DNA from 4 places in the Bradyrhizobium sp. USDA 10063 genome. Region 4 is predicted to be linked to each of the others. Evidence: riboswitches for the same ligand, from Rfam matches in the RefSeq annotation. Region 4 holds a riboswitch; each other region holds the start of a gene.
What was found. A riboswitch is a leader RNA that binds a small molecule or an ion and turns the genes downstream of it on or off. The one in region 4 is predicted to bind cobalamin.
Positions count from the first base shown of each region.

Region 1 (7,489 bases), 930 kb from region 4:
AACGACCAGTTCAGGATGGTCACGGGGCCCGTCAGCATCGCCTTCACCGGCTTCGCTGTCAGCGACTGCGCGAATTGCCACCATTCGACGGTCATGGGGTGCGGGCGCGAGACGTCGCCGTAGAGGATCGGCGGCCGGACGCAGCGCGAGCCATAGGACTGCACCCAACCGAGCTCGGTGAAGGCGAAGCCGGAAAGCTGCTCGCCAAAATACTGCACCATGTCGTTGCGCTCGAACTCGCCATGGACCAGGACGTCAAGCCCGATGTCCTCCTGCCAGCGCACTGCGCGCGCCGTCTGATCCTGCAGATAGGTCTTGTACGCGGTATCACTGAGCGCGCCCTTGGCATGTGCGGCGCGTGTGTTCCTGACGTCGGTCGTCTGCGGAAAGGAGCCGATGGTCGTGGTCGGGAAGCGCGGCAGGTTGAACCGCTCGTGCTGCACCTCGGCGCGCTCGGCAAATGGGCTGGCGCGATGGCGCATGCCGTCATCGACGGCGGCGAGACGCTGCGCGACAGCCGCATTGTGAATCCGGGGCGAGATCTTGCGCGCGGCAGCGGCGGCGTCGGATGCGCGTATCGCTTCTGACGCATGCGCCCGGCCGCTTCCAAGCGCCGCTCCCAGCGCGGCAAGCTCTTCGAGCTTCTGCACCGAGAATGAAAGCCAGGTCTTCACTTCGGGATCGAGCTTGCTTTCCAGCGCGAGATCGATCGGCACATGAAGCAGCGAGCAGGACGGCGCGAGCTGGATGCGCTCCTTGCCGAGTTTCGCGACGACAGGTTCGAGCCGCTCGAAGATTCGAGTCAGATCCGCACGCCATATGTTACGGCCGTCGATCACGCCGAGCGACAGCACGCGCTCTTTCGGAATGTCCATGAGATCGCCGAGCTGCTCCGGCGCACGCACGAGATCGAGATGCAGGCCGGCGACCGGAAGATCAAACGCGACCGCACGATTGCCGTCGAGCCCACCAAAATAGGTTGCCAGCATGATCCTGATGCTCGGCACCGCTTTGGCGATTTCGGAATAGGCGCGACGTAGGGCCTGCTGAGCGGCGGCGTCCAGATCAAGCACGAGACAGGGCTCGTCGATCTGCACCCATTCCGCACCGCGGGCGGCGAGTTCGCGCAATATTTCGATGTAGACCGGCAAGAGCCTGTCGAGCAGCGACAGCGTGTCGAAATGCGGATCCTTGGACTTGGCCAGTTTCAGGAACGTGACCGGGCCGACCAGCACGGGACGCGTCTGATAACCCAGCGCCTTCGCCTCCTCATACTCTTCGATCGGCTTGCGCGAGGCGAGCGCAAAATACTGGTTCTTGCGAAGCTCCGGCACCATGTAGTGATAGTTGGTGTCGAACCATTTCGTCATCTCGAGTGCGGCCACGCCGTGTGCGTGATGGGCATGTCCGCAGTCGCCAGCGTCGCCCTCTACGCCGCGCGCCATCGCGAAATAGGTCGCAAGCGGCACAGCACCGCCGGTCCAGCCGTAACTTTTTGGGATCGCGCCGACCATTGCGCAGGTGTCGAGCACCTGATCGTAGAACGAAAAATCGTTCGACGGGATCACGGTGATGCCGAGCTTCTTCTGCCGCGCCCAGTTGGCTGCGCGCAGCCCGACGCCGGTTTCGATCAGCGTCTTTTCGTCTATCGCGCCGGACCAGAAGCGTTCCAGCGCGAATTTCAGTTCACGGCGCGGACCGATCCGCGGCGTGCCGAGGGACGCAACAGCAAGTGAAGTGGGAGACATTGGCTTAACCCCATGAGTTGGGGGCAAAGGCCGTAGTGACACGTCTGGATTCCCTGAGCGATGGGCGCACGGAATCGCAACCGCACCACCGGGACACCCCGCCCGAGGACGTGTACGTTGTCGAGGCAGGTCTCCTGGCTCGCGGGTCGTCACTGCGGTCCGGCCTTCCCGAAGCCTTGCAGGCTTCAGTGGCAGTTGTGGACCGCGGCTCGCCGCTTACAGTTGCGGGGGCAGCTCCGGCTTCACACCGGCTTCCCTCTTAGCTCCGGAAAGATCTCTCCGAAGAACCACGACGCGTTCACTTACCGGCAAGATCGCGCGAACGTCAACTCGGCTGACATCACGTGCGCGTGGAGCCCGTTGTTCACAGCGCCAGCGGGGGGAGCCGAAATTTTTGCGCTTCGCCGATACGCGCCATTGACACCATTGTCCAAATCGCACCAGATGTAGCTGTCACGGTCCATCATGACGCAAGGAATGGTGGCTAAGAGGGAATCCGGTGATCGCGTATCGCTCGCGAGAATCCGGCGCTGCCCCCGCAACTGTAAGCAGTGAGTTGCTTCCGGCTTAGACGTCACTGATGCGGCATCGCATTGGGAAGACGGGGAGTAACGCCGACCTGCGAGCCAGGAGACCTGCCGTGACAGCAAAATAACGTCCACGGGCGGGGTGTCCCGGCGGTCGCTTGCAGGCTCATGCCGGTCCGCCGCCGGCATCATCACGCAGCGTCGCTCCTGGCATCCGGCCCCAGCAACATCACGGGGTTCGCAAGATGTCACTCTCTCTCGATCGCGAAGCAACAGTCGCGCCTCTCATTAACCTGCGGCCCGAATCGATCGCGGCGCCGGAAGCACAACTTCCGATGCAGGTGATCCGTCGCAACGGCATGGTGTCGCAATTCGATGCCGGCAAGATCTCGGTGGCAATGACCAAGGCCTTCCTTGCGGTCGAAGGTCATACGGCGGCTGCGTCGCGGCGCGTTCACGAAGCGGTCGAGGCGTTGACGGCCGAGGTGGTCGGCGCGCTGTCGCGCCGGATGAGCGAAGGCCGCACCTTTCATATCGAAGACATCCAGGACCAGGTCGAACTGGCGCTGATGCGCAGCGGCCATCACAAGGTCGCGCGCGCCTATGTGCTCTATCGCGAGGAACGCGCGCGGCAGCGCGCCGAGCAGCAGGCGGCGAAATCGGCAAAGGCCGCGGCCGGCCCCGTCATCCATGTGACGCTCGCGGACGGCAGCAAGGTGCCGCTCGATCATGCGCGGCTGGCGATGATTGTCGGCGAGGCCTGCGCCGGACTCGACGGTGTCGAGGCCGCGCCGGTGGTCGCTGAAATCCAGCGCAATCTCTATGACGGCATCAGCCAGGATGAACTGGCGCTCGCCAGCGTGATGGCGGCGCGCACGCTGGTCGAGCAGGAGCCGAACTACGCCTATGTCAGCGCGCGCCTGCTGCTCGACAAGCTCCGCACCGAAGTGCTGTCCGTCGTGCAGGGCGCACCAACCACTGCGTCGCAGGCGGACATGGCGATCCGCTATGGCGAATACTTCCCGGCCTATGTCAAGGTGGGCATCCGCGCCGAATTGCTCGATCCCGAGCTCGGCCGCTTCGACCTCAACAAGCTCGCCGCGGCGCTGAAGCCGGAGCGCGATCTGACGTTCCAGTTCTTGGGGCTGCAGACGCTCTATGATCGCTATTTCCTGCATGCCCGCGGCAACCGGATCGAATTGCCGCAAGCCTTCTTCATGCGTGTCGCCATGGGGCTGGCACTCCGCGAGATCGACCGCGAGGCGCGCGCGATCGAGTTCTACAATCTCCTGTCCTCCTTCGACTTCATGGCGTCGACGCCGACGCTGTTCAATTCCGGCACGCTGCGCCCGCAATTGTCGTCGTGCTTCCTCACCACCGTTCCTGACGATCTCGACGGCATCTTCAAGTCGATCAAGGACAATGCACTGCTTGCCAAATATTCCGGCGGCCTCGGCAATGACTGGACGCGGGTGCGGGGGTTAGGCGCGCATATCAAGGGCACCAATGGCGAGAGCCAGGGCGTGGTGCCGTTCCTCAAAGTGGCCAACGACACCGCGATTGCGGTCAACCAGGGCGGAAAACGCAAGGGCGCGGTCTGCGCCTATCTCGAGACCTGGCACATCGACATCGAGGAGTTTTTGGACCTGCGCAAGAACACCGGCGACGATCGCCGCCGCACCCATGACATGAACACCGCGAACTGGGTGCCCGATCTCTTCATGCAGCGCGTCGAGGCCGACGGCGAATGGACGCTGTTCTCGCCGGACGAGACGCCCGATCTGCACGATCTCTACGGCAAGGCCTTTGCCGAGCGTTACGCGTCCTATGAAGAGAAGGCCGCGCGCGGCGAGATCCGCGTATCCAAGAAGATCCGCGCGGTCGATCTCTGGCGCAAGATGCTGACCATGCTGTTCGAGACCGGCCATCCCTGGATCACCTTCAAGGACCCCTGCAATTTGCGCTCACCGCAGCGCCATGCCGGCGTGATCCATTCCTCCAATCTCTGCACCGAGATCACGCTCAACACTTCGGATGAGGAAACCGCTGTCTGCAATCTCGGCTCGATCAACCTGCTCAACCATGTCGGTGAGCGCGGGCTCGACTCTGTCAGGCTGAGTCGGACGATCGCGACCGCGATGCGGATGCTCGACAATGTCGTCGACATCAACTTCTACACCATCCCCGAGGCGCGGCGCTCCAACCTGCGGCATCGGCCGGTCGGCCTCGGCCTGATGGGATTCCAGGATGCGCTGCATGTGCTGCGGATCCCGCTCGCTTCGGATGCGGCCGTTGCCTTCGCCGACACCGGCATGGAGGCGATCGCCTATCACGCGATCTCGGCCTCCGTCGATCTCGCCGCCGAGCGCGGGCGCTACCCGTCGTTCGAGGGATCGCTGTGGAGCCAGGGCATCCTGCCGATCGATTCGATCGAGCTGCTCGCAGAAGCACGCGGTGAAGTCGCGATGGACCGCTCGCGCACGCTGGATTGGGACGGCTTGCGCGAGCGCGTCAAGACGGTCGGCATGCGCAATTCCAACGTGATGGCGATCGCGCCGACGGCAACCATCTCCAACATCTGCGGCGTGGCGCAGTCGATCGAGCCCGCCTATCAGAACCTCTATGTCAAATCCAACATGTCCGGCGACTTCACCGTCGTGAACGCCTTCCTGGTGCGCGACCTCAAGGCGCGCGGGTTGTGGGACGAGGTGATGGTCAGCGACCTCAAATATTTCGATGGCAGCCTAGGTGCGATCGACCGTATCCCCGATGATCTAAAGGCGCTCTATGCGACCGCGTTCGAGATCGACAGCGCCTGGCTGATCGAAGCGGCGGCGCGGCGGCAGAAATGGATCGACCAGTCGCAGTCGCTCAACCTCTATATCGCCAACCCCTCCGGCAAGAAGCTCGATGCGCTGTATCGCCTGGCCTGGCAGCGCGGCCTGAAGACGACCTATTACCTGCGCTCGCGCAGCGCCACCCATGTCGAGAAGTCGACGCTGAAGGGCACCGACGGCAAGCTCAACGCCGTCAGCGTAGCCCCCGCGATGTCCAGCGCACCGGATTTGTCCGGCGCGATCGCGTGCTCGATCGACAACCCCGAATGCGAAGCCTGCCAGTGAGCAGCGGAATAAGGAGTAACGCCATGCTCGACTGGTCAGAGCCCACAAAGCCCGCGCGTCACGTGGCCATTCCCGTCATGAACCCCGCCACAGCCAGCAACCAGACCGGCTTAGGTGCGATCGATCGCCACGGCGGCCGTGTCTCGGTCGACGACAAGCGGATGATCAACTGCCGCGCCGACGTCAATCAATTGCTGCCGCTGAAATACAAATGGGCCTGGGAGAAATATCTCGCCGCCTGCAACAATCATTGGATGCCGACGGAGGTGTCGATGCAGGCCGACATCGCGCTGTGGAAATCGCGCGATGGTCTGACCGAGGACGAGCGGCGTGCGATCAAGCGCAATCTCGGCTTCTTCGCGGCTTCCGAAAGCCTGGTCGCCAACAACATCGTGCTCGCGATCTACCGCCATCTGACCAATCCGGAATGCCGGCAATATCTGCTGCGTCAGGCATTCGAGGAGGCCGTGCACACCCACACCTTCCAGTACATCGTCGAGAGCTTGGGCCTTGATGAGGGAGAGCTGTTCAACATGTACCGTGAGGTGCCCTCGATATCAGACAAGGCGGCCTGGGCGCTGAAGCATACGCAGCATCTCGACGATCCCGATTTCAGGACCGGGACGCCGGAAGCCGACCAGGCGTTCCTGCGCGACCTCGTCGCCTTCTACGTCATCTTCGAAGGCATGTGGTTCTACACTGGTTTTGCGCAGATCCTCTCGCTCGGCCGCCGCAACAAGATGGTCGGGATCGCCGAGCAGTATCAGTACATCCTGCGCGATGAATCCATCCACCTGAACTTCGGCATCGACGTCATTAACCAGATCCGAATCGAGGATCCGCATCTTTGGACGAAGTCGTTCCAGGAGGAGATTCGCGAGATGGTGCGAAGGGCGGCCGAGCTCGAAGCAGCCTATGGGCGGGACACCATGCCGCGCGGATTCCTGGGATTGAACGCGGCGCTTTGCGAGACCTACATGCACTTCATCGCGAACCGTCGTTGCGCCCAGCTCGGGCTCGCGTCGGTCTTCGATGAGACCGACAATCCCTTTCCCTGGATGTCTGAGGCGATGGACTTGAAGAAGGAGAAGAATTTCTTCGAGACCCGCGTGATCGAATACCAGAACGGCGGTGCGTTAAGCTGGGAGTAACCACAGTCCCGGCAGCCACGGCTGAACCGGGACCCCTTCCTTTTGCGCATTCCAGCCGTCGCAAATCCGTCTTGCCAGACGCCCTGAATAGGTGTTCAGCTTTTGCAGCGATCCGCGCTCGATCGCCCAAAACAGTGAAGTCTCGTTCGGCCGATGGCAAGCCGACGAGGGCCTGGGGACGGGAACTGCGCCATGGTCTATCGGCGAACCCATCAAGTGGTGAAACGGCTGGCCGCCCGGCGCAGCGCCATTCTGGCAGCGGCGCGGGAGGCGGCGGCGGACGGCGGCATGGCGGCGGTGCAGATCGCGCCGGTCGCGGTCCGCGCCCATGTCGCGGCCGGCACCGTCTACCGCTATTTCCCGTCCAAGGCCGACCTGATCTCCGAATTGATCGCCGAGGTCTCGCGCGATGAGCTCGCTGCGATCCGCCGGGCGGCCGATGCCGCACCGGGGCCGTCCTCGGCGCTGGCCGCCGCGGTCACTACGGTTGCCGTCCATGTGCTGTCGCAGCGCAAGCTCGCCTGGGGCATCCTGGCCGAGCCTGTCGATGTCGACGTCACCGCCTCGCGGCTTGCCAGCCGGCGCGAGATTGCCGGCGAGATCGCCACCCGAATCGATGCCGCGGTGCGCGCCGGCCACTTGCCGGCGCAAGACACCGCGCTCGCCGCCACGGCGCTGCTCGGCGCGCTGCATGAGTCGCTGGTCGGCCCGCTCGCGCCCGACAATCTCGACGATCCCGCCAAGCTGCGCGACGCCGTGCAAACGGTGACGCTGCTCGCCTTGCGCGCCGTCGGCGTCATGGACGCCCGCGCCCGCGGCCTCGTGGTGCAAGCGACCACGCCCGCAAAGGCGCTGGTGGGAGCGTAGGCGACACAGGCGTAGGGTGGGCAAAGCGAAGCGTGCCCACCATCAACATTCTGCTCGCAATGGTGGGCACGCTT
Region 1 is NZ_JBSSGP010000002.1:4,437,706-4,445,194, reverse strand. It holds gene metE (5-methyltetrahydropteroyltriglutamate--homocysteine S-methyltransferase) at 1-1,748, opposite strand, end outside; cobalamin riboswitch at 1,856-2,055, opposite strand; cobalamin riboswitch at 2,188-2,405, shown strand; gene ACVJGD_RS23060 (ribonucleoside-diphosphate reductase subunit alpha) at 2,521-5,397, shown strand; gene ACVJGD_RS23055 (ribonucleotide-diphosphate reductase subunit beta) at 5,421-6,548, shown strand; gene ACVJGD_RS23050 (TetR/AcrR family transcriptional regulator) at 6,741-7,415, shown strand.
Region 1: it holds a riboswitch for cobalamin, as region 4 does, so the genes downstream of both, ACVJGD_RS23060 (ribonucleoside-diphosphate reductase subunit alpha) here and ACVJGD_RS18855 (TonB-dependent receptor) in region 4, are expected to answer to the same signal.

Region 2 (7,489 bases), 2.9 Mb from region 4:
GACGAATGCAGCGAGCCGCCGCATCAGATCTCCGCCCACGGCACGATCACCGTCTCGCGCTGATATTCGGCGCGGAAGGCGCTGATGCGGAACACATCGGCCATGACCGCTTCCGACAGCGCGTCTGCCGGCACGCCCTGCGATGCGAGGCGGCCCTGCGACAGCACCAGCGCATGGTCGGCGAAGCGCGCAGCAAGGCCAAGGTCGTGCGTCACCACGATCACCAGCACGCCCTTGTCGGCGGCGGCGCGCAAACCCTTCATGACGTCGATCTGGTGGCGCGGATCGAGCGAGGCGGTCGGCTCGTCCGCCAGGATGATCGGCGCCTCCACCGCGAACACGCGCGCCAGCGCGACGCGGCTGCGCTCGCCGCCGGACAGTTCGGTGACGCGCCGCGCGGCGAACTCCATGACGTCGGCGGCCTGCATCGCCCGTGTCACCGCCTCAATATCGCGCGGGGACAGCCGGGCCGGATCGGTCGCGCCATGCGGATAGCGGCCGAGCGCGACGATGTCGCGCGCCGGCAGCGGCCAGTGCACCATGTGCCCTTGCGGAAGATAGCCGAAGCGCTTCGCCCGTTCGCGCAGCGACAGCGCGGCGAGCCCCTCGCCACCCACCTTGATGACGCCATCGGAGGGAATGAGGCCGGCGAGCGCGCGCAGCAGCGTGGTCTTGCCGGCGCCGTTCGGACCAACGAGGGCGACGAGATGGCCTGAAGCGAGTTGCAGCGACACATCGCTGAGCACGCGGCGGCCGGCGAGCGCGACATTGAGATGTTCTGCGACAAGCGCCGTCATGCGACGCCTCCGCCGAGCGCGCGGCGCTCGCGCACGATCAGATAGAGGAAGAACGGCACGCCGATGATCGAGGTCAGGACGCCGACCTTGATGTCCGAGGTCGACGGGATGATGCGCACCGCGATATCGGCCGCGAGCAACAGCGCCGCGCCCGCGAGCGCGCTCGGCACCAACAGCCGCGCCGGGTCGTGGCCGATCACGGGCCGCATCAGATGCGGCGCGACCAGACCGATGAAGCCGATTGTGCCGGTGACCGCCACCGCGCCGCCGACGCCGAGCGCGACACCCGCGATCACGAACAGCCGCAGGCGGGCGACGTCGACGCCGAGGCTTTGCGCGGTCTCTTCGCCAAGCGTGAGCGCGCGGAAGGCGCTGGCTTGCGAAAGCAGGATGGCGCTACCTGCTACGATGAAGGGCAGCGCCATCGCGACATGCTGGAAGCTGCGATCCTCCAGCGAGCCGAGCAGCCAGAATGCGATCTCGAGCACCAGGAACGGATTGCTGGCGAGGTTCATCACCAGCGCGGTCGCAGCGCCCGCCAGGCTCGAGATCGCAAGCCCGGCGAGGATCAGGATCAACAGTCCGGCATTGCGGCCAGCGATCGCAAGCAGCACGAATACCGAGCCGAAGGCGGCGATGATGGCGGCAACCGGCAGCGCATAGGAGCGGACATCAGCCAATCCCAGCGCGATCACCAGCACCGCGCCGAACGCCGCCGATTGCGGCGCGCCGAACAGCGAGGGCGAAGCCAGCGGGTTGCGCAACAAACCCTGCAGCGCCGCGCCTGACAGCCCGAGGATGGCGCCGATCGCGAATGCCAGGATGGTGCGCGGCAGGCGGATCTCGCGCACGATCACCTGCGATACATCGCTGCCGCCGCCGAACAACGCCTCGATCACCGTCAGCGGCGACAGCCGCACCGGACCGGTGCCGAGTGAGATCAGCATCAGCAGGGCAACCAGCGCGATCATCGCAACCGTCGCCCCCAACCGTCGCCGCGCGGCAAGACCGGCCGCTATCGTGAAATCCTGTACACTCATCGCGCCCTGCTTCTTGCAGCGAATTGGGTGGCAGACAAGCGACACCAGAACAAAAAAGCGTATCGGAGACAGGGCGCCGCAGTTTCGCCGGGATTGACTCAGGTGCCGCCAAAATCCTAGATGGCTCCGACGGTTCCTATCGGGATCAAAAGGGAATGCGGTACCGGGAAACTTCCCTCAAGCCGCGGCTGCCCCCGCAACTGTATGCGGTGAATCCTTCGTCTTATGCCACTGGGCGTCTCGGTCCTGGGAAGGCGACGAAGGGTAACGACCCGCGAGCCAGGAGACCTGCCGTCATACGTGGTCACACGCGACGATGTCGGTCGGGGAGTACAGGCATTAGCTTCACCTGAAGCGCGAAACGCGATGGTGAGCCTTGGTTCGCTGTGACGTGCCACTGACGTCATACCGAGGTCTCACCGATGTTTTCCGTTATTGCAGCCACCAGGCGACGCCGGGCGCTTCTGCTCGCGTCGAGCATGCTGGCGCCCGCTTTGCACGTTTCCGCCGCGCAGGCACAGCAGGCGCCCTCCGAGCAATTGCCGCCGGTCGAAGTCAGCGCGCCGGTCGACCAGAACCGCACCCGCGCCAGGCCTGCGTCCGACGGAACACCGGGGCCGCGTCGGCCCGCGCCAGGCGAGGTGCCTAGCAACGCGCGGCCGGCCGGCGGCGCGGGCTCGGGCGGCGCCGCCGCGACCGGAGCGGCATCCGGCGGCGGCGGCCCGCAGTTCGCGGGCATCGTCGGGACGTCCTCGACCGTGATCACCGCCGATGACATCGCGCATTCGCCGTCGCACACGCTGCCGGAGATCATCGCGCAGGTGCCCGGCGTCCAGCTTCAATCGCTCTATGGCGGCGTCAACGGCGCCAAGAGCTCGGTCGACCTGCGCGGCTTCGGCGCCTTCGCCACCGCCAACACGCTGTTCCTGCTCAACGGGCGGCGGCTCAACGATATCGACATGGCGCAGGTCGATCTCTCCACCATTCCACTCGATTCGATCCAGCGCATCGAGATCATCCGCGGCAACAGCGGCGCGGTGCTCTACGGCGACAACGCGATCGGCGGCGTGATCAACATCGTCACCAAGACCGGCGTCGGCGGCCCGCCGGCTTCGATCCGCGGCGAGGCCGGCTACGGCTCCTTCAACCAGCGCATGGCCGCGATCTCGACCGCGATGAATTCCGGGCCATGGTCGGCCTCGTTCTATGGCAACGGCATCAAGTCCGACGGCTACCGGGTGAACAATGCGCTCGACCAGCGCAACGGCGTCGGCAATCTCAACTACACGACGCCGGACCTGAAAGCATTCCTGACCGTGACCGGCGACGACCAGAAGCTGGGCTTTCCCGGCGGCCGGCTGGTCGATCCTTCGATCGGCGTCAACGAACTGGTCACCAATCGCAGGGGCACCAGCACGCCGTTCGACCATGGCAACCAGCAGGGCGCAAGCGCCACGGCCGGCTTCACCAAGACCCTTCTGAACGGCGTCGACCTGATCGTCGATGGCGGCTACCGCCAGAAGGATACGCAAAGCGCATTCTTCGGTGCCTCGCCGCTGCCGAGCTTCGCGTCAACTTACAATGACGCCGCGCTGCAGACCTGGTCGATCACGCCGCGGCTGAGCGTCAACAATTCGATCTTCGGGATTCCCTCGTCGATCCTGACCGGTATCGACTATTACGATGCGACGTTCCACCAGCAGCGCGGTGCGTTCCAGGGCGTGCCGCCGATCCATACCTACGACCTGTCGCAGCAGTCGCTCGCCGGTTATTGGATGCACACGGTCGGCCTGCTGCCGACGACCGATTTCTCCTATGGTGCGCGGGTGCAGAACACCTGGCTCAGCGCACGCGACCGCTACGATCCGAACGCGCCGTTCGCCTTTGACGCGCAGGCGACGCCGCTCGACCAGAGCGAGACCAACTATGCGCTGCATGTCGGCGTCGAGCACCGCATCACCGACGTGTTCTCAGTGTTCGCCCGTGCCGCGCACGCCTTCCGCACGCCTGATGTCGACGAGCGGGTGTCGACGGGACCTGCGTTCGATCCGTTGACCGGCCTTTCCCTGCCGCAGAATTTCCAGTTGAAAACCCAGACTTCGCATGACGTCGAAGCCGGCTTCCGCGTCAGGACCAACCGCTTCCAGGTGCAGACCAGCATCTACAACATGGACCTCGAGAACGAGATCCATTTCAATCCGGTGCTGTTCTTCAACGTCAACCTCGATCCGACCCGGCGCTATGGCGCCGAGACGCAGGCCTCGCTGCGCGTCAGCGATACCGTGTCGCTGCGCGGCGGCATGGCCTATACGCGGGCCGTCTTCCGCGAGGGACAGTTCGCCGGCAACGACGTGCCGCTGGTGTCGCGCACGACAGGCAATCTCGGCGTGACCTGGAATATCTGGCAGAACTATCTCGTGCTCGATGCCACCCTGCGCGCCTGGAGTTCGCGCGTCATGGATAATGACCAGGCCAATACGCAAACCCGTATTCCGGGCGATGCGACGATCGACCTCAAGCTGAGCGGCGCCTATGAGCATTTCTTCTGGTCGGTCAGCGTGAACAACGTGCTGAACGCGCTCTACTACGACTACGCGATCGCCTCCAACTTCACGCCCGGCCGCTTCAGCGCCTATCCGCTGCCGGGCCGGACCTTCCTGGTGAAGGCCGGCGCGACGTTCTGAAGCGCCTCGCCGGTCCGCGGCCTGCGCGCGGGCTGGCTTGTTCCGCCGCAATCAGCCACTATGTCGTGGTGGCGGGAGATTGCCATGGGCGGGATCTGGAAGAAGGGAAAACGTCCGAAGCAGGAGGGCGGCAAGCCGAAGCCGCCGCCTCCCCCTGCGCCTCATGACGAGGACGACGACTACGAGGACGGCGACATCGCAACGCCGAAGCGCGACCGCTACGGCCCGGATGATGAGCCGTTGTGAGGCGCAAGGACAACGCCCCGTCGTCCCGGGCTTGACCCGGGACCCATAACCACAGGCCTTTGTCGTGTGCATTGCTGTAACTGCTTGCTCGCGCCACAACAACCGCCTGTGGTTATGGGTCCCGTCTTTCGACGGGACGACGCCGGTGCGCGGTTTCGGAGAGTGAGTGCTTTGCCACCCTACGGCGGCTGATGCAGACCCGCAAAATCCTCGCGCTCGATCTTGCGGATGCTCTTCAGGTCGAGCAGATGCGCGCCGAAACCGCCGCGGGCGACCGTCCTTGCCAGTTTCGGCGAGACCAGCGTCAGGCCGGCCGTCATCGCCAGCGGCACGGCGCTGAGCCAGTCGAGCTGCACGGGCGTCAATTCCTCGGTGCTGGCGTTGTAGGGCCCTGAGGTCTTCAACAGATCGCCGCACTCAACCAGAATGTCGCGCCTGGTGCCGCCGCGGGAGGCGTGGCCGAGCAGCGCCTGCATCGCCAGGTGCGTCCGCACGCCGGTGCGGCTTTCGGGCAAGGGCTGTGGCGTCTCGCCGAGCGAAACCCGCAGCAGCAGATCGACCAGATCGGTGCCGGCGCGGAAAGCGTTGAGCGGCTCCACCAGGCGCGGATTGCAGTCGATCAGGAGCGGCACGGGGCTGTCGATCGGCATGATCGCGTCGACCGACAGCGCGCCATGCCAGGCCAGCGTTTCTCCGATTCTCTCCAGATAGGCGCGCACCTGCGGACGGCTGACGCTCTCCTTGATCGCCTCGCCGCCGCCGACGCCGGGCGCGATCTGCCGGTAGGCGTGGAAGCCGACCAGTTTCCCAAAGCAAAACACCGATTGCGCCTTCTCCGTGGTGCCGGTGACGAGATCCTGCACCAGAAGCTGGTCGGCGAACGTGTCGGTCGCGCCGAGCTCGTAGAGCGCAATGTTGAAATCAGCCTCATCCCGCACGAACCAGATGCCGCGGCTCGCGGTGCCGACCGAGGTCTTGATCACGGAGGGGAAGCGGATGGCATCGCGCAGCTCGCTCTCCGACGTCACGATCCGCGTCGGCGGCTGCGGCAGGCCCAATTGGTCGAGCAGGCGGCTGAAGCCGGCCTTGCTGTGCACCAGGCGATAGCTGTCGAACCGCGGCAGCGCCAGCCCGACGCGGCCCTTCAGCCGCGCCTCGGCGCGCGCGAACAGAAAACCCTGTTCATGCGTCGGCAGCAGCACGTCGAAAGGCGTCTGCTTCAGGAGCCGCTCGATGAAACTGAGGAATCCCTCAGGGTCGTGGCGCAATCCCGGACAGCGATGGAATTTCCGCACGAAGCGTGAATAGCGCGACAGGCACCAGGGTGAGGGATCGCAGACTTCGACATGGTGGCCGGCAAGGCCGAGGATCGTGATCGCCTCGCGCGCCGAGGTGCTCGCCCCCTCGGGGATCAGGATGCGCAGCTTTCTTGCCGGATCGGTCATGCCGGATCATTGCTGCAATGCAAGTGCTTGTCTTGCCGCTTTAATGCCGCATGTCGCTCGGACGCGGTATGCCGGGGCAGCCATGCAGCGGCCTTCATGGACAAATAACGCCCAGCCGATATTTTCCCGGCAAGCCTTGCCGGGCGTCACAAATTTGATGGGCTTCTCACTGATATGGCTGATGTTCTCGCCGCACCGCAGCAATTGAAGACCGACAGCGCGCTGCGCACGCTGACGGGGATCTCGATCGCGCATTGGGTCAGCCATTTCCATCTCTTCGTGCTGCCGATGCTGTTCCCGTTCCTGAAGGAGCAGCTCGGCGTCGGCTATATCGAGCTCGGCTTCGCGCTGACCGCCTTCGCGCTGGTCTCCGGCCTGACCCAGGCGCCGATCGGCTATCTTGCCGACCATATCGGCGCGCGAAAAATCCTCCTGATCGGGCTTTGCCTGGGCGGCTTTGCCCTGATCGGGCTCGGCACGCATTTGAGCTATCCCGCGCTGATCACGAGCGCGATTGCGCTCGGGCTCGCCAACAGCGTCTATCATCCCGCCAATTACGCGATCCTGTCGGCGCATATGGACGAGGCGCGGATGGGCCGCGCGTTCTCGATCCACACCTTTGCCGGCTTCCTCGGCGGCGCGGTGGCGCCGGCGATCATGGCGGCACTGGTGGCAGCAATCGGCGGGCTCGGCGCGCTGATGGTGGCCGGCGCCATCGGCCCGCTGGTGGCGCTATTGCTCGTCGTCATGGGCATTCCCGATGCCGGTGCCGCGAAGGACGGGCCGGAGGCGGCCGAAAAGGGGCAAGCGAGCGTGGTGACGCCGGCGATCATGATGCTGACCGTGTTCTTCACGCTGCTCAGCCTGTCGAGCGCCGGGATCAACAATTTCGGCGTGGTGGCGCTGCTGAGCGGCTATGGCGTGTCGTTCTCGTCGGCCAATATCGCGCTGACCGCGTTCCTCGGCGCCAGTGCAATCGGCGTGCTCGCCGGCGGCTATCTCGCCGACCGCACCCACCGCCACAGCCAGGTCGCGGCGATCTGCTTTGCGGTCAATGCGGCGATCGTGCTGCTGATCGCGCTGGTCAATCTGCCGTCGGCGGTGCTGACCGCGGCGCTCGGCCTGGCCGGTTTCCTCGGCGGCGTGATCACGCCCTCGCGGGACATGCTGGTGCGCAACGCGGCTCCGCCCGGTGCGGCCGGCCGCGCCTTCGGCATCGTCTCCACCGGCTTCAACTTCGGCGGCATCGCAAGCCCGCTGCTGTTCGGCTGGATCAT
Region 2 is NZ_JBSSGP010000002.1:6,370,892-6,378,380, reverse strand. It holds gene ACVJGD_RS32165 (ABC transporter substrate-binding protein) at 1-24, opposite strand, end outside; gene ACVJGD_RS32160 (ABC transporter ATP-binding protein) at 24-797, opposite strand; gene ACVJGD_RS32155 (FecCD family ABC transporter permease) at 794-1,768, opposite strand; cobalamin riboswitch at 1,951-2,147, shown strand; gene ACVJGD_RS32150 (TonB-dependent receptor) at 2,260-4,521, shown strand; gene ACVJGD_RS32145 (hypothetical protein) at 4,606-4,767, shown strand; gene ACVJGD_RS32140 (hypothetical protein) at 4,947-6,212, opposite strand; gene ACVJGD_RS32135 (MFS transporter) at 6,387-7,489, shown strand, end outside.
Region 2: it holds a riboswitch for cobalamin, as region 4 does, so the genes downstream of both, ACVJGD_RS32150 (TonB-dependent receptor) here and ACVJGD_RS18855 (TonB-dependent receptor) in region 4, are expected to answer to the same signal.

Region 3 (7,489 bases), 5.0 Mb from region 4:
CATCTTCGTGGTGCCATTAGCCGGATCTGCCGCGGTCTGACGGCCGTCGCGGTCGGTGAGCAGCATCAACGGACGACCACCGAGCCAGACAAAGCGAGCTTCGACCGCCCCGCGCGGAGGCGTCGATTGCATGACCGCGACGATCTGTGGCGCGTCGTGCCCGGCATAGCGGACGGCCATGTCCCGGGTCGCGCCTCGCCCTGCAAAATATTCACCCGGATTAAGCGACAGCCAACCGCTGAATATCCACGTCAGGACGAAGATGCCGCCGATCAGCCCCGCAATATGATGCCAGGCCATCCACCCCCGATAAGGCGTGACCGTGCCCCGGGCATAACGCTGGCGCAATCGGACCCGTAGAATGCCGATCCAGAAACCGGTAACCGCCACCACGAGGCAGATTCCTGATATCCAGAGCACCACTTGCCGCCAAGTTGCGCCATCCTGGCGGAGGACCGTGGGATAGATCCAGTGCGGAATCGCGCCTAGCCAATTCCAGATCCGCTCACGTCGCGTGGTGTCGAGCGCCAGTTCGCCGGTCTTTGCCGAGACATAGAGCTCGGTTCCGCGTTCATCTCCGAGCGACACCAGGAGGAGCGGTCGCAAGGCATCATAGCGCGCCGTGACACTCCATTGGTCGCGTTCGATTGTACCGATCAGTTTTGGATGCACGGCGTTCGGATGATGACGGGTGATCGCCAGTGCGTGTTCGGGCGTAATGCTCTCGATCGGATGACCGTCCGTTGCCGATATGGTTTTGTGCGCGCCATTCCAGTCGAGCAATCGATAGACGGGGATGTCGTTCAGCATGACGAGGCGAAGATCGCGCGGGTAGTTCGCAACCCCGGCGATGGCCATGGCGCGATCTGGCGCCACGAGCACGCGGTCCCAGGCGATTGGCGGCAGCGCCGCCCAGCGCTCGCGATTGGTCAACTGCGGGAACGCTACGTACATCATGACGATGCCCGAGACGAACCACATCGCAAACAGCAGGCAGGTCGCGATGCCGATCCAGCGATGGGTGATGTAAAGCCACCGCCGTCCTCTCCGGAGCAAGGCGCGGCGCATCATCAAAACTTCACGTTGATGCACACTTCTGCCGTGCGCGGCATGCCGAGCAGCCACTGCCCGGCATAAGGCGACGACGTGGCGTAGACGGTGTCGAAGAGATTGTAGATGCGAAGCGCGACCGTGGTTTGCTCGTCAGGCTTCCAGCGTAGTCCGCCGTTGACCACGGTGTAGGCGGGGCGAAGCTGCGTATTGGCGTTATCGGAAAAGGTTTGTCCCACAATCTGCACACCACCATAGACGGACCAGTTCGCCGCGAAGTCCCAGGTCAACCAGACGTTCGATACTTGCTGCGGCGCGTTCAGCGGAACGTTGCCGGCGTGGCTGACGAGTTTGCCGCCTACCACCTGGCTGAAGTTGTCGTACCTGGCCCGCAGCACCGCGAGATTGGCATCGACGCGCCAGCCGCCATCCAGCGCCAGGCCGATCGATGCTTCGATCCCGCGCGAGGATTGCTGGCCGATTTGCAACGCCAGTCCGGCAGGATTGCTGGGATCCGGGACCAGCAGGTTGTTCTTGACGATCTGGTATCCTGCGAGCGTCCACTCGCCGCGACCGCCCCAGAACGACTGCTTGACTCCAACCTCTCTTTGCTTGCCGGTGGCAAGCTGGAAGGTTTTCTGCGTGGCCGACAGCGAGATAAGATTGGTGACCGGATCGACGGCTGTCGCATACTGTCCGTAAAATGCAAGGTTCGAGATCGGGGTGTAGACCACGCCGGTTCGCCAGCTCGTACCCGACAGCGAGATATCGAAACTGTTCGCTGGGGTCCTGTAATCGGTGCGGTCGACATCCGGCCGATCGAACCTGATACCGCTAACAACGGACAGCTGATCGGTCAGCGACAGCCGGTCCTCGGCAAACAACGCGTATTGATTGACGATTGCGTTGTAGCCGGGCGTGGTTCGCGTCGTGGTGGCCGCAAACAACCCCATGTTGACGGCATAGGGGCTGACCGAAGACGCGCCGCCATAGGGCGAATTGTTGGTGTGGGTAAAATCCACCCGGTTGATGTCGAAACCCGCAACGAACTCATTGCCGAAGCCCAGCAGATGGCCACGAAACGTCGCGTCCATCCGGTTGCCCACTTGAGCCTGGTCGTGGAAGATCTCGATGTAGCTGGTTCGGTTGATCAACAGTGTCGCAGGATTCCAGGCATAACTCTCGACATCACGCCAATGCCGACGGCTGGTCAGGTAGTAGAGTGTGTTCTGAACCTTGATGCCGTCCGTCACGTCCCACTCGGTCTTGAACTGGCTCCAGTTATCCTGATAGCGGATCGCACTGTCGAGCACGTTGTAGTTCTTGAACCGCAACGCGCCGTCGATCGCGCCGTTGATCAGCGGTGTGCCGAAATAGCGCGAGGGGCTTCGATTGCCGTAGTCGTTCGAGAGTGTGAAAGCGAGGTTTTCGGCGGCCTCGACCCGCACCGCGGCGGAGATCGCCAGATTCGATGTCTCGTCGCGATCGACCCAACCGTTCGACATGTTGCCGACGGCATTGACGCGATAGGATACGGTCGGATTGATCGGTCCGCCGCTATCCACCGCGATGCGTCGCGTCGTATTGGTGTCGAGCGACATCTCGGCATCGTTGTAGGGCGTCGTGACGGGTTTTTTGGGGATCACATTGATGATCCCGCCGATCGCGCCTTCTCCGTACAGAACGGAGGCTGGCCCGCGCATGACCTCGATGCGATCCGCCGACCACGTATCGAATGGAAAGGTCGCGGTTCCGGCACCAACATAGAGGCGAGTGCCGTCATAAAGCGTCATCACCGAATTGCTTCCAGTGAAGCCGCGTGTGCTGAACGAGAGGCCGCCATTGCCGGGGGCCGGGCTCGCGCTAAAACCCACGGCGTTCTGGGTGACCGCGTCCGTGACATTATGCTGGCCGCGTTCTGCGATGGTCTGCGACGTGATCGTTTCGACGCTGGCGGGCGTCTGCAGCGGAGTGAGGTTGAGGCGGCTGCCACTCGCGTTCTGCTTGTTCAGGTTCAGCGTTGGAAATGACGTATCGGATGTTGCGATCGAGGGCGTGGGGCTTCGCGTCGCTGCGGTTCGGCTCGACTGAGTCCGCGCTGTCGAAGTCGAACGCTCACGATCAAGGCGCTTGGGTTTGGTTGGAGGCGTTTGGGGCTGGGTAACGCTTACCGGAGGCAAGACATGGGGCGAATCAGACTGCTGGGCCTTTGCCGAACAAGACTCGAGCAGCAGAACCGGTAGGAAATATCTGAAAGCGAGTTGGGCAGCACGACGCTGCCTTGGGATAGTAACGATAGAGAGCACGAGCGGCCTCGGTATGACGTCAGTGGCACGTCACCGCAAATGAGGTCTCGCTCGAACGTGCCTGGCACGACGGACGAAAACAATGTCTATACTCCCCGACCGACATTTTCGCGTGTGACCACGGCTGACGGCAGGTCTCCTGGCTTGCGGGTCCCAACCCTTCGTCGCCTTCCCAGGACCGAGGCTCCCAGTGGCGCATGACGAAAGATTCGCCGCTCACAGTTGCGGGGGCAGCCGCGGCATAGGGGAGAAGTCCCGCACCGCGTTCCCTTTTGATCCCCGTCAAGGGGAACCGTCACACGTGTTCTAGGGGGTTGTCTAAGCCGAAGTCAATCCTATCGTTGCCGCCTTGAACGGAGCGGATAAGCCAATTGAAGGCAGAGGGGCTGCGTACTTCGACGACAGGCTCATTCGAAGGGACATCTCGAAGGATAGCGGCGGCCACCCGCGGCAGAAGATGCTCGACCGAATCCCATAATACACCCCGTGCACCCTACCGCAAGTTACTGCAACGGCGGATATGTCGCGATCTTACGCTCGCCCTGCCAAAGTTCGGCTGTGCAATCATGCGCGAGTTGCTGAGCCCGCTCCTTGGCCGTGTCCTCGTCCGCACAAACAAGATCAATCCGGCTAACAATGTAACCGTCAGGCCCCATCAGATAAGCCCTGTACTCTTCCATCGAAGTCGCCCCGTGTCGCTCGGCTGACGGCCAGCATGTCATCCGTAGAACGGCTCCAAATTGTTTGTCATCGGAGCGTGAGGCTATATCGTTCTCTTTTTTGTTCTTCCTTAACCCTTGCGGCGATAGCAATGCGGCGCTCGTAGTCCTGGGCCAAATCCAAAAGACGCCGCTTGATGAAGGGATCGGCCTTCTGACGACCTAGCTGTCGGCAGAATTCGCCGGAGGAAAGTTCGGCGCGTGTCTTTTTTCCGTGTTCGAGATAGGCATCGCCTATGACGATTGTTCGAATGGGAATGTCTTCGACCTTGGGGGTGGCCTTTGCTACCGTCATACTATCCATATCGAGCGCGACATCGCTGATTGATGGATTGTGCTCTTTCAGCGCAACTAATCCGGATGAGCGGCAAGCTTCCAGCTCCGGTTGAGCCAAGGCAGCGCCAAACCAAAGTTGCAGGAACAAGGCTGCGACGAAAGACAAGCGAAACGACATGATTCATCCACTGCAGCTTACGGGGATAGTTCCCTAGCCACCACCTGAGGCCAACGGAACCTTCCCAACATGCAAGAGGCGGCCGCCCTAGAAAGGCTATCGGCGCCTTTCGATCAAGACGCCTAACAAACGGCGATCGCCAAAGCTTGCTCGCTCAAGGCCCTCCCTAACTTGATTTCGACGGCGCTCGCGCCAGAGATCAAACCAACAGCCCGCGCGCATCCAGCCAAAAGCGTCTTCGGGTGCTCCTCCAAGGTTGGTGTGGATGCAGGCAACCAAGGATCGGTGGAGATGTTCCTCGATGATAATGCCTGGCTACCGAACCATATGTTAAAAAGTCTACCTTGGGATGCTCCGAAGATTGGATTTCCATCTCACCGGTCTGCCCAAGCACAAAAAAGAGACGGCAGCCGACGGAACGACGAGGCACAGTGGGTTCGGATAGCGGAGACGGAATCTCGAGAGCGGGACACGCCGGTCGGTGGCCGCACAATGTAACGCCCGTGCCGCCCCTGTCCAATTTGGTGCCATGACGCCTAAGGCTGCCGTTCGCAGCCATTCGCTCGCGAGGTCTGAGCTTGGCTGTCGCGCCATAATTGCGCGTGTCGCCCCCCGGTCGCTGTCGTCCTCTCAGTCTGGCATTGGAGTTGCAACTCCAGTTCTATGCTGCTCTTTCATTTCAAACTCGTGGACGGCTACATTGTGAGCCACCACGGCGTGCACGATCTGCCAGACGAGACATCTGCGCAGATCGAGGCGATCAAACTGGCGCGCTCCCTATGGGAAACGCGGCCGGTATGAACTGCCTCGGCACATGGGTTGTGCTTAACAAATAGCCGATCGCGCCACACGGGTAGGGTGGAACGACCCGGTAGGGACCGGATCCACCGGGTCGTTTGTGCTCAAGGTTGTCGTGCCGCCGCGACCAGGTCCGGTGCGAGGCCGCGGCTTAGGCGCGTTGTACCGAGCCGCCACTCTGCAACGCATCAGGAGCTTGATTCGCCGGATATCAGTCGGTCGTTGTCGTCTCGGGCACAGTCACCGGTGCGATGATCTCGGCAGACCGCACACCCAGAGCTTCTGGAAGGCGATTAGCCCTTTGCAGGCTTACTTCCTTGGTGATGGCGGAGATCGAGTTACCGATGCGGCCGACTATCTGGCTCAGCTCCGACTCCGACAAGCGAAGTCTCTTCTTCAGCAGGCGAACCTGGACGCGATCAGACAAATCGAGTTTGTTGCGGATAGGTGACGGCTTTTCACGGCGGTGCATGAGCGGCTCCTCCTTTTCCCGTAACCAGTGGGCGTTGTCTGAAGTTCCTCGCGACGCTACCAATCCTGTCGAAATGCTCCAGATGGGATTGCCATTGTCATGGGGCTGCCAATCGTCGGGATGTGGACGGCCCGAGTCGCCCTGTCCCAGCATCTCTCTTGGAACGAATGACCACACCTCCGGTTGGCCGAATGTGAGCCGTAGGAGGACAGCCATGGATTGGAATCGTGTTGAGGGCAACTGGAAGGAAATGAAAGGCAAGGTCAAGGAGCAGTGGGGCAAGCTGACAGACGATGATCTCGACGTCATCGCCGGCAAGCAGGACCAACTCGAAGGCCGTTTGCAGCAGCGCTATGGCTACGCGAAGGACCAGGCAAGAAAAGAGATCAATGATTGGTACGGCCGTCAGACGTGGTGACGTGCGGAGAAAAGCCCCGCTATGGCGGGGCTTTTTTCTGAGACTATTCGAGCGTTAAATGGGCAGATTGTCAGTCATGCCGGGCGGCAGCTCGCCCTGATTTTCTCGTTCGGCGAGGAGTTCTTTTTCGGCCTGGTACCAAAAACGATGCGTTTGGCCTGCGGGTTCGCCGGCTGCCCGCCAAAGCCGATAAGCGCGATTGCGGATTTCCTGCTCCGGGAGGTCATTCATGGGTTTCCGCCAGTCGTTAGAGGGCAGTTTTAGCCGACAGGTTCTCATGCGCAGGCGACCAAGCGGACCATCAGGTTAAGTTGCTCGGACCGGTCAGGCCGCCGGTTCTAGCGGCTGCCCGGGGGGCTTCGACGATCTCTTCAGTCACAACATGAAACCTTACCAGTTGGGTAGGACCGAAGGAGGTTGAAATCGCGACGTCGGCGGCATCCCGCCCGCGGCCGGTGGCGATCCGTCCAACGCGCGGGTGATTGCGCCGCGCATCAAAGTGGACCGCCCCCGTTGGGAAACCGAGGAGCTGGCCGCCGAGGTACGCGGCATTTTGGACTCGATCGTTGCGCCCCCCGGCCAACGACCCGGTGAGTTCGAGTTGCAAAAGACACTATATCGCTGCCGCATGTTCGGCGAGGACGGTCGCGCCAAGATCGTCTTGGCGTGCCGATGTATCCTGGAGTCGCAGGGCAACGAGGATCCATTCTCGCAACTGTTCGTTTCCGCCGTTTTGTCCTCGGCATGCAGCAGCCGAGTTCGCGGATCGTGGTCTGGAGTTAATCGAAGCCTTTGATGATCAAATTCGGCTCGTCCAAATATTAGAGACGATGCGGTCACTGGAGTTCTTCCGGCTATCGGAAGTCTCAAGCGTTCTTCCAAATTGTTCGCAACAAACTACGTCGCATTCTTTTCCCGCCGCAGCTTGAGCCGCTGAGCAAGAAAGAGCGCCGCGATGCCCCTCCGGCAGGCGAAGGAGGAAGACCGGCAGGCCCTGAAAGCGGCAAACGGGCGGATCGCTGCTCAAAGAATCGAGCTCGGCCGCAAGCTGGCGGCACTACGCGATGCCACGCCAAACAACAAACGCTTCGGCCGCCTCGTTCGTGAACGCTTCGATCTCAACGATCCCCAAGATGCGGGTGAGATGAGGCGAGTGGCAAGCTTGTATGGCGACCGGCCGGAGATATTCCGCAACGTGAGCTGGCACATCCTGGCGCAGCCGGCGTCCTCGGCAACGTCAGAGGCGCGCTGCCGCAAGTTCGGAGCCAAGAT
Region 3 is NZ_JBSSGP010000002.1:8,513,557-8,521,045, forward strand. It holds gene ACVJGD_RS41850 (PepSY domain-containing protein) at 1-1,068, opposite strand, end outside; gene ACVJGD_RS41855 (TonB-dependent receptor) at 1,071-3,230, opposite strand; cobalamin riboswitch at 3,469-3,668, opposite strand; gene ACVJGD_RS41860 (hypothetical protein) at 4,104-4,529, opposite strand; gene ACVJGD_RS41865 (DUF6894 family protein) at 5,193-5,330, shown strand; gene ACVJGD_RS41870 (DUF3606 domain-containing protein) at 5,539-5,799, opposite strand; gene ACVJGD_RS41875 (CsbD family protein) at 6,014-6,217, shown strand; gene ACVJGD_RS41880 (DUF2934 domain-containing protein) at 6,272-6,448, opposite strand; partial or broken gene ACVJGD_RS41885 (hypothetical protein) at 6,519-6,716, opposite strand; gene ACVJGD_RS41890 (hypothetical protein) at 7,173-7,489, shown strand, end outside.
Region 3: it holds a riboswitch for cobalamin, as region 4 does, so the genes downstream of both, ACVJGD_RS41855 (TonB-dependent receptor) here and ACVJGD_RS18855 (TonB-dependent receptor) in region 4, are expected to answer to the same signal.

Region 4 (7,489 bases):
AGCGTGGCGAGATCGAGCATCGGGCGCAAGGCGCTGCCTCTCGGCAGCACGATCGCATATCTCTCGCTGCTGAAGCTGGTATCGACGACACGAATCGAGGCTGAGAAGTCGTTCCGAACGATCCAGGCCAGGAGCGGCTTGTCGTGGACGAAGGCATCGATGCTGCCGCGGCTCATAGCGGACAGGCCGCTTTGAGCATCTGGAAATGCCCGGAAGGAAAGCTGCTGACGCGTGAGATAGTCGGCTGTCGCAGAGTTCGCCACAGCGCCGACGCGCACGGACCGCAAGTCGTTGAAGCCGTGGACGGCGCCTTGCAGCTCTCTGCGCGTAAGGGTGGAGGTGATGCCGGCGGTGAACACGGCTATCGCGATGACGGAAGCGATCATCCACCCGGTCGCGACGATTCGCCCGGGCAGCGTTGCCGGTGCGTTCGCGGCAGCTCCCGCCTGCGTCATCGCAATGGTCGACCACCAGAAGCTGGAGCCGAGCCCCTTGGCTCCTCCGCCGAAATGTTCCGTTTTCCGGCGTTCGAACAGCCAAATGAGGAAGCCCACCGCCATCGCAAAACAAAGCAGCAGACCGACAGCCTGGAAGAAGCCGAAGGAAAGAAGCGCCCGCCCGATCGAGACCCAGGGACTCTCATTGAGCGGAACCGCGATCCCCAGCCCCGTATTGTAGAAAGGTTGAGTAAAATCGACGCCGCGCGCACGCGAAGCGGTCACAGTTACCGCGGCGACGCCGGCGTCAAAGTCGCCCTTCGCGACGCCATCGAGCAGGTCCTGCACGCTCTGGGTTTCAACCAGACGAAAACGCAGATGCGCTCCATCAGCGATTCTCTTCCAGAGATCGATGCTGATACCGCCCCAGCTCCCATCCGACTGCTTCATCGCGAAAGGCGGGGCTTCCTTGGTCGCCACCACCAACTCTTTGTCGGCGGCTGTGCCTTGCGCGCGGACCGCGCTGCCGCCGAGCGCAAGCATCGCCAGCGATAAAAGACATATCAGGACAGATCGAAGTGACAAAATCACAGGTTCGCCTTGCGAGTGCCGATCTCGCCGTCGAACGTCGGAACCCAAGAAAGATCCGCGCACGAGTCGCAATTCTTATTAGAATGATGGCAATTTCGCGCGCCACGCAGAATAAAATGGCGAAGCCGTAGTCAATGCCGGCCTGCACCTCGGCCATTGCTTACGACCCACCACCGTCTGGCCAGCGTCTCAGCCGGTCTATTTCCAGCCACCACCCGGCAGCCGGCGGTACATATGGCGCACCAAAATCAGTTGGTACGACAAAAGGATGTGGTGTCCTGAACTGCGTTGGTTTTTGAATACGACGAGCCTGCACGCGGGTTCGTGGGGCCTGAGCCAAAGGTCGGCAACGTTCCGCATTGCTTTTGAGGAACTATCGAGGGATGCGTTATCGTCGTCCCCTTGCGCCCAGGGTCAAATGGGTCACCGTTGCCGCGAGATTGACCCCGATCGTGCGCTCGACGGAATGCGGCTGCAGGACGACGCTTCGGCGCGATCCGCCGATCAGGACGTTGGCGCCAAAGCCGGGGCCCAGCGCAACATTGGCGCTGGCCCCCACATAGCTCCCGCGCATGGTGCCGGGACCAATCCGCGAGTTCTTGGCAAGGACAGCCCAGGATAGAACGCCACCTCCGGTGACGCCGAGATCAAAGCCGACACGCCTTACCCGTCCTGCCTAAATGTAGCGTTGCGACGAACCCCGCCGGTAAGACACCCGCTGGCGGTAATGCGCACTGGTCAGCGCAGGCTCATGCGCCTCGCGCATCGCGTATTGCCTGAGCGACTTTCGTCGCCTGCGACACTCGCCCGATTCGCGCGCCAGTGACGATCTTCCTTCGGCGCGTGCTCAAGCGCGGCACCATGCCTTCGTTGGCGGCAGACCCGGCGGAGGGATAGGGAACGAAGTCCGCGGCTCGACGCAGCGCGAGCGCCTTTCGGGCCGCCTCGGCATGGGCGGTCCGAGCTGCCAGGTTGTGAAGACGCCTGAGCTCGCTGTTGACCCGCTTCAGTGCTGCGGCAAAGACCTGCTTGCGTTGTGATGGACGGTCGGCCGTTCCAGGGAAGTTCGCGCCGCGAGCCTGGCCTTTTCCACGCGTCTCTCGCCGCTTTTGTCGGCTGAGCGTTCGCTCCTTGTCGCGCATCTTGCGCAAGCGGGACTGCATGGCCGCAAGATCAGTCGGCTCGACCTCATAGATGGCGGGATGATGCGTGAGGCGGATGGTCTCGTATTCGTCGTGGCTGAGGAGGCTAAGTTCGAACTTGCACGGGACCGACATGTTCTGTTCCTCCGTGTGCCGACAGCGTACCGGACAGGCATCAATGCTCGGCATCTATCCGCAGTAGCTGCTCGATCGACAGGCTACCGCCTCAGGCCACTATTAGCAACCTAAGGTATTTATCAGAGGTTGACGATTCCGGTCGCGGGAATAGCGCAGTGTGTTTCCCCCTGGCCGGCGTTGAACCATGTCAAATGGCTTCGGCGCGGCGAATCAACGAGCCGTTTCTATCCTTTCGCCTGCCTGCAACTTTCTGTGTTCATCATTCAGTTCGCCCCTGCCAGCGATCTGGAGAAATGCTGTTGGGGTCTGAAGGATCGTTATCGATTTGAGTTTTGCTCGGCGTTGTGCTTCTTAGCCGCCGTCATCGGTGCCCTCAAAGGGTGAAACGGGAACGCGGTGCGGGACTCTTCCCAATGCCGCGGCTGCCCCCGCAACTGTAAGCGGATATTTGCGATCCGGATGCCACTGAGCCTGCCAAGCGGGCTTGGGAAGGCGGATCGCGAGACGACCGCGAGCCAGGAGACCGGCCGTTGACGGGTATCAACTCGTTCGACGGTGGGTCGGCGGAAAGGGCATTCATGAGCTTGCGGCGTTTTCTTGCCGTGTGTGCGGCCGTTGCTGCATGCGATCAGACTGGCGCGATGGCTCAATCGCGTCCCGAACAACTCCCTGCGGTGGTCGTCAATCCGGACGCCCGGTCCAAGCCGGCCTCGAGGAACAAGCGAACATCTTCAGCGACTCGTCCTGTGCGTCCGGCGCCGAGTAACGAGGCCCCTCCGCCGACTCCTGAACTCGTCGTAACTCCCGACCGGACACCGGAGCCCGCAAGCCGGACTGGAAGTTCGGTCAGCGTGGTCACGAACCAGATGCTCGCGACCAGCAATCCGACCTCGCTCGTCGACGCGCTGCGGACAGTGCCCGGGCTCGATATCACCGAGAGCGGCGGACCAGGCGCAACGACCAATGTGCGTTTGCGCGGCGCCAATACCGGCCAGACGCTGGTCATGATCGACGGCATCAGGGTCAACGATCCGACCGCCGCCAGCGGCGATTTCGATTTCGCGATGTTCGCCCCGGGCGCGATCGAGCGGATCGAGGTGCTGAAAGGACCGCAGAGCGCGCTCTACGGATCGGACGCGATGGGCGGCGTGGTCAACATCATCACCAAGAGGGGCACCGGCCCGGCGCAACTCGACGTCCGCACCGAGGGCGGAAGCTACGGCACGGCGAGCAGCAGCGCAGCGCTGACCGGAACCTCGGGGCCGTGGTCCTACGCATTCACGGGAAGCGGTCAGCACAGCAACGGCCTTTTCGCGCTATGGCTATCGCATCCCGGCGCTCGAGGCCAAGTATGGGCCCCTCGAGCGCGACGGCTTCGACCGCGTCGGCGGTTCGGCACGCGTCGGCTACGACGCCGGCGAAGGCGTACGCCTGGAGACCGGAATGCTGGCCTCGTTCACGCGGTCCGCCTACGACCAGTCCAGTGGAGCGTTCCCGGACACGCCGTCGAGCGCGACGCGCCTTCTCGAACAGGTCTGGGGACGCGCCTCCTTCGACACGCTCGGCGGCATCCTCACCCATGGCGTGAGCGCGTTCGAGACGCACATCGACCGCTCGTTCGATGATGTCACCTACAAGATCAACAAGCTGCCGCGGAACACCACGTCCATCCTCTCCAATTTCGTCGGCGACAGCACGGGCCTGGAATATCAGGGCAACCTGAAGGTCGGCCCGCTGGGATCGCTCATCGTCGGATCGCGCGTGCAGCACGAAACGGCGAGCACCTCCACCACCAACCTGCTGCCGATCCCAGGAGCCACGACGCCACAGCTCGCGGGGACGCAGGACACGAATTCGGTGTTCGCGCTCTGGCAACTGCCGATCGGCGAGCGGCTCAACGTCACGATCGGCGGCCGGGTCGACAACGTCGTTGACGTCGCGCGGTTCGAGACATGGCGAGCCACCGCGGCCTACACGATCGCGGAGACCGGCACCAAGCTGCATGCGAGCGCCGGGACCGGCGCCAAGGCCCCGACGCTCTATCAGCTCTATGCGCCGACCTACGGCAATCCCGCGCTCAGTCCAGAGGAAAGCTTCGGTTACGACGCCGGCATCGACCAAAGCCTGTTCGGAGGTCGCGTCGTGGTTTCGCTGACCGGATTCGGCAACAGGTTCAGCAACCTGATCGACTTCGTGATCGATCCGGCACATCCACTCGGCCACTATGTGAACATCTCGCGTGCCGAAACCGACGGATTGGAGCTTGGCGTCAATGTCGATATCCTGCCGGGATACCTGCGGTTCAACGCCGCCTTTACCTATCTGCAGGCCAAGGATCTTTCGACCGGATTGACGCTGGCGCGCCGGCCGGAAAACCTGGCGCGATTCTCGTTTCCGATCACACCGATCAAGGACTGGCTGATCGAGCCGCGGGTGCTCGCGGTATCCACGCGCTACAGCGGTTCGAACGAGACGCTGCCGCTCGCCCCTTACGTCCGCGTCGACCTCTACACCGAATACAAGATCGATGAGACCTGGAAGGTGTACTTGCGCGGCGAGAACATTTTCAACGAGCACTATCAGGAAGTGTTCAACTATGGCACCACCGGTCCCGCAGCTTATGTCGGGTTTGATGCTCACTGGTAAAGCGGACGTGATGATTGACGCGCGGGATGCGCTATTTGAACGATTGAAGCGCGCTGGCCAGGCGATCGAGACCATCGTCCGGCGCAAGGCCAAATCGCAGCCATTCGCGCGCCCAGTCGAAGCTACGGCACCAGATGTGGCGTCGGGCCAATTCGGCGTGCAGGGCCGGGGCATCGGGATGGGAGGCAAGGCGAAACAGCGTGGTCCCTCCGACGAGATGAAGGCCGGCCGCTGTCAGGATATTGTCGAGCTCACCAGACTGGCGAGCGAGCTTCGCACGCATCGCATCAGCCCACGATCGGCCCCGCAAGGCGGCGGTGCCGACGTGAAGCGCCGGGCCGGAGGCCGGCCATGGACCGAGCGCCGCGGCGATACGCTCGACGATGTCGCGTCGGCCGACCGCGAAGCCGAGGCGAAGTCCGGCGAGCCCATAGAACTTGCCGAAGGAACGCAGCACGAGGATGGGAAGGTCGGCGCTCATCCCGACAGCGCTGATCGCTGGATCAACGTCGGCAAAGGCCTCATCGATGACCAGCCAGCCACCACGACGGTCGAGCCGCTCGGCAACGTGCCGGAGCACCCCGCCATCCGCGATACGTCCATCCGGATTGTTGGGACTAACGATGACAGCGTGAAGGGCGCGTTCAGGCAACGCGGACAGATCATTCACGGCGATGACCTCTCGGCCTCCGCTGCTCCATGCGGCCGAATGCTCGCCATAGGTCGGAGTGACAATCGCAACCGTTCCGGGACCGGCGAGATACGGGATCCATTGAATGAGGGCCTGCGTGCCGGCGGCGGCCGCGATACCCGCATGGTCGGGCACACCATAGGCTTCGCGCGCGGCGGCGAGCAGGTCCTGCTCGTCGGCACACGATGGCAAGCGCGTCCATGTACTCTCTGGAATGGGATGCGGAATCGTCCACGGCCAGGGATTGATCCCGGTCGACAGGTCGAGCCAGTCCAAGGGCTCGCCGCCGTGGCGCGCAATAGCTTCCGTCAGATCACCGCCGTGCTTCATGATCGCTTCATGCCATCAATCGCGACCCCGCGCGAGACCCTTGTTGACGCGCTGCGGCCGGCGATCGGCGCAACGTTTTTGTTACTGGCAGCGCTGTGCGGAGCACATATCGCTGATGCAGCCGATCTGCCACGCGTCGCGTCCATCAATGTGTGCACGGACCAACTGCTGCTGGCGCTGGCGGATCCAAGCCAGATTCTCGGCCTCAGTCCCTATTCGCGCGACCCCGCCCGCTCCTGGAACGCGGAGAAGGCCGCAGCCTACCCCCGACTATCGGGCGAAGCCGAAGATGTCCTGATATTGCGACCGGACGCAGTGGTCGCCGGCAGGTTCACGAAGCGTGCGACACGAGAATTGCTGAAGGAGAATCGCGTGCGCGTGATCGAATTCGACGCTGCGCGTTCGCTGGAGGATGTGAAGGACCAGATCCGGCGAATGGGCGAACTCCTGCACCAGACGGATCGCGCCGCATCCGAAATACGGCGGTTGGACATCGCAATCCAGCACGCGAAGGAGGCGCTCTCGCAGCGATCCTATCGCGTGCTGGCCTTGTCGCGGCGCGGCTGGGTCTCGGGTGGCGGCAGCTTGATGAGCTCCATGCTGGCCACGATCGGCCTGAAGAACGCGGCAAGTGACCTCGGCTACAAGCTTGGCGGCTTCGCGTCGCTGGAGGCGATCGTCAAGCTGAGACCCGATCTCCTCCTTGTATCTGACGGCGGCGACTTCGCAGAAGACGAAGGCGAAGCATTCCTGATGCATCCCGCACTTGAACGTTTCTATCCGCCGTCGAAACGCCTGGTCATCCCTGAGAAGCTGACCGTCTGCGGCGGCCCGATGCTTTCGGAGGCGCTGGAACGCCTCGTCGCCGAACTAAACCGCGTGGCGCGATGACATGCTGGCGGGAAGCGAAACGGCGTTGATCGTTGTACTGGCGCTCGCATTCGACGCGATCATCGGCGATCCGGATTTGCTGTGGCGCCGTTTCCCTCATCCGGTGGCGCTGATGGGCTCGGCCATCAACCTGCTCGATCGCGCGCTGAACCGCGAGCACTGGTCGGCCGCACAGCGCAAGGCCGCGGGATGCCTAGCCACGGGCGTGCTGGTCGCGATCTGCGCTGGCCTTGGCCTGCTGCTGCAAGCCGCGCTGGGGTGGACACTGCTCGGGCAAATAGCCCAGGGCCTTGTGGCCTCCATCCTGATCGCGCAGCGGAGCCTCTATCAGCACGTCAACCGGGTCGTCTCGGCCTTCACTGGCGGTGGACTTGCCGAAGCAAGGCGCGCGGTATCCATGATCGTGGGCCGCGATCCGGAACAGCTCGACGCCAGTGGCGTCTCGCGTGCAGCGATCGAATCTTGCGCAGAGAATTTTTCCGACGGCGTGGTCGCGCCGCTGTTCTGGCTTGCGCTGCTGGGGTTGCCGGGATTGTTGGTCTACAAGGTCGTCAACACGGCGGATTCGATGATCGGCCATCGCAGTCCCCGCCATGAGTCCTTTGGCTGGGCGGCGGCGCGGC
Region 4 is NZ_JBSSGP010000002.1:3,507,985-3,515,473, forward strand. It holds gene ACVJGD_RS18840 (transporter substrate-binding domain-containing protein) at 1-1,028, opposite strand, end outside; partial or broken gene ACVJGD_RS18845 (DUF992 domain-containing protein) at 1,417-1,689, opposite strand; gene ACVJGD_RS18850 (hypothetical protein) at 1,778-2,305, opposite strand; cobalamin riboswitch at 2,657-2,854, shown strand; partial or broken gene ACVJGD_RS18855 (TonB-dependent receptor) at 2,950-3,447, shown strand; gene ACVJGD_RS18860 (TonB-dependent receptor) at 3,752-4,954, shown strand; gene cobD (threonine-phosphate decarboxylase CobD) at 4,986-5,975, opposite strand; gene ACVJGD_RS18870 (ABC transporter substrate-binding protein) at 5,985-6,866, shown strand; gene cbiB (adenosylcobinamide-phosphate synthase CbiB) at 6,868-7,489, shown strand, end outside.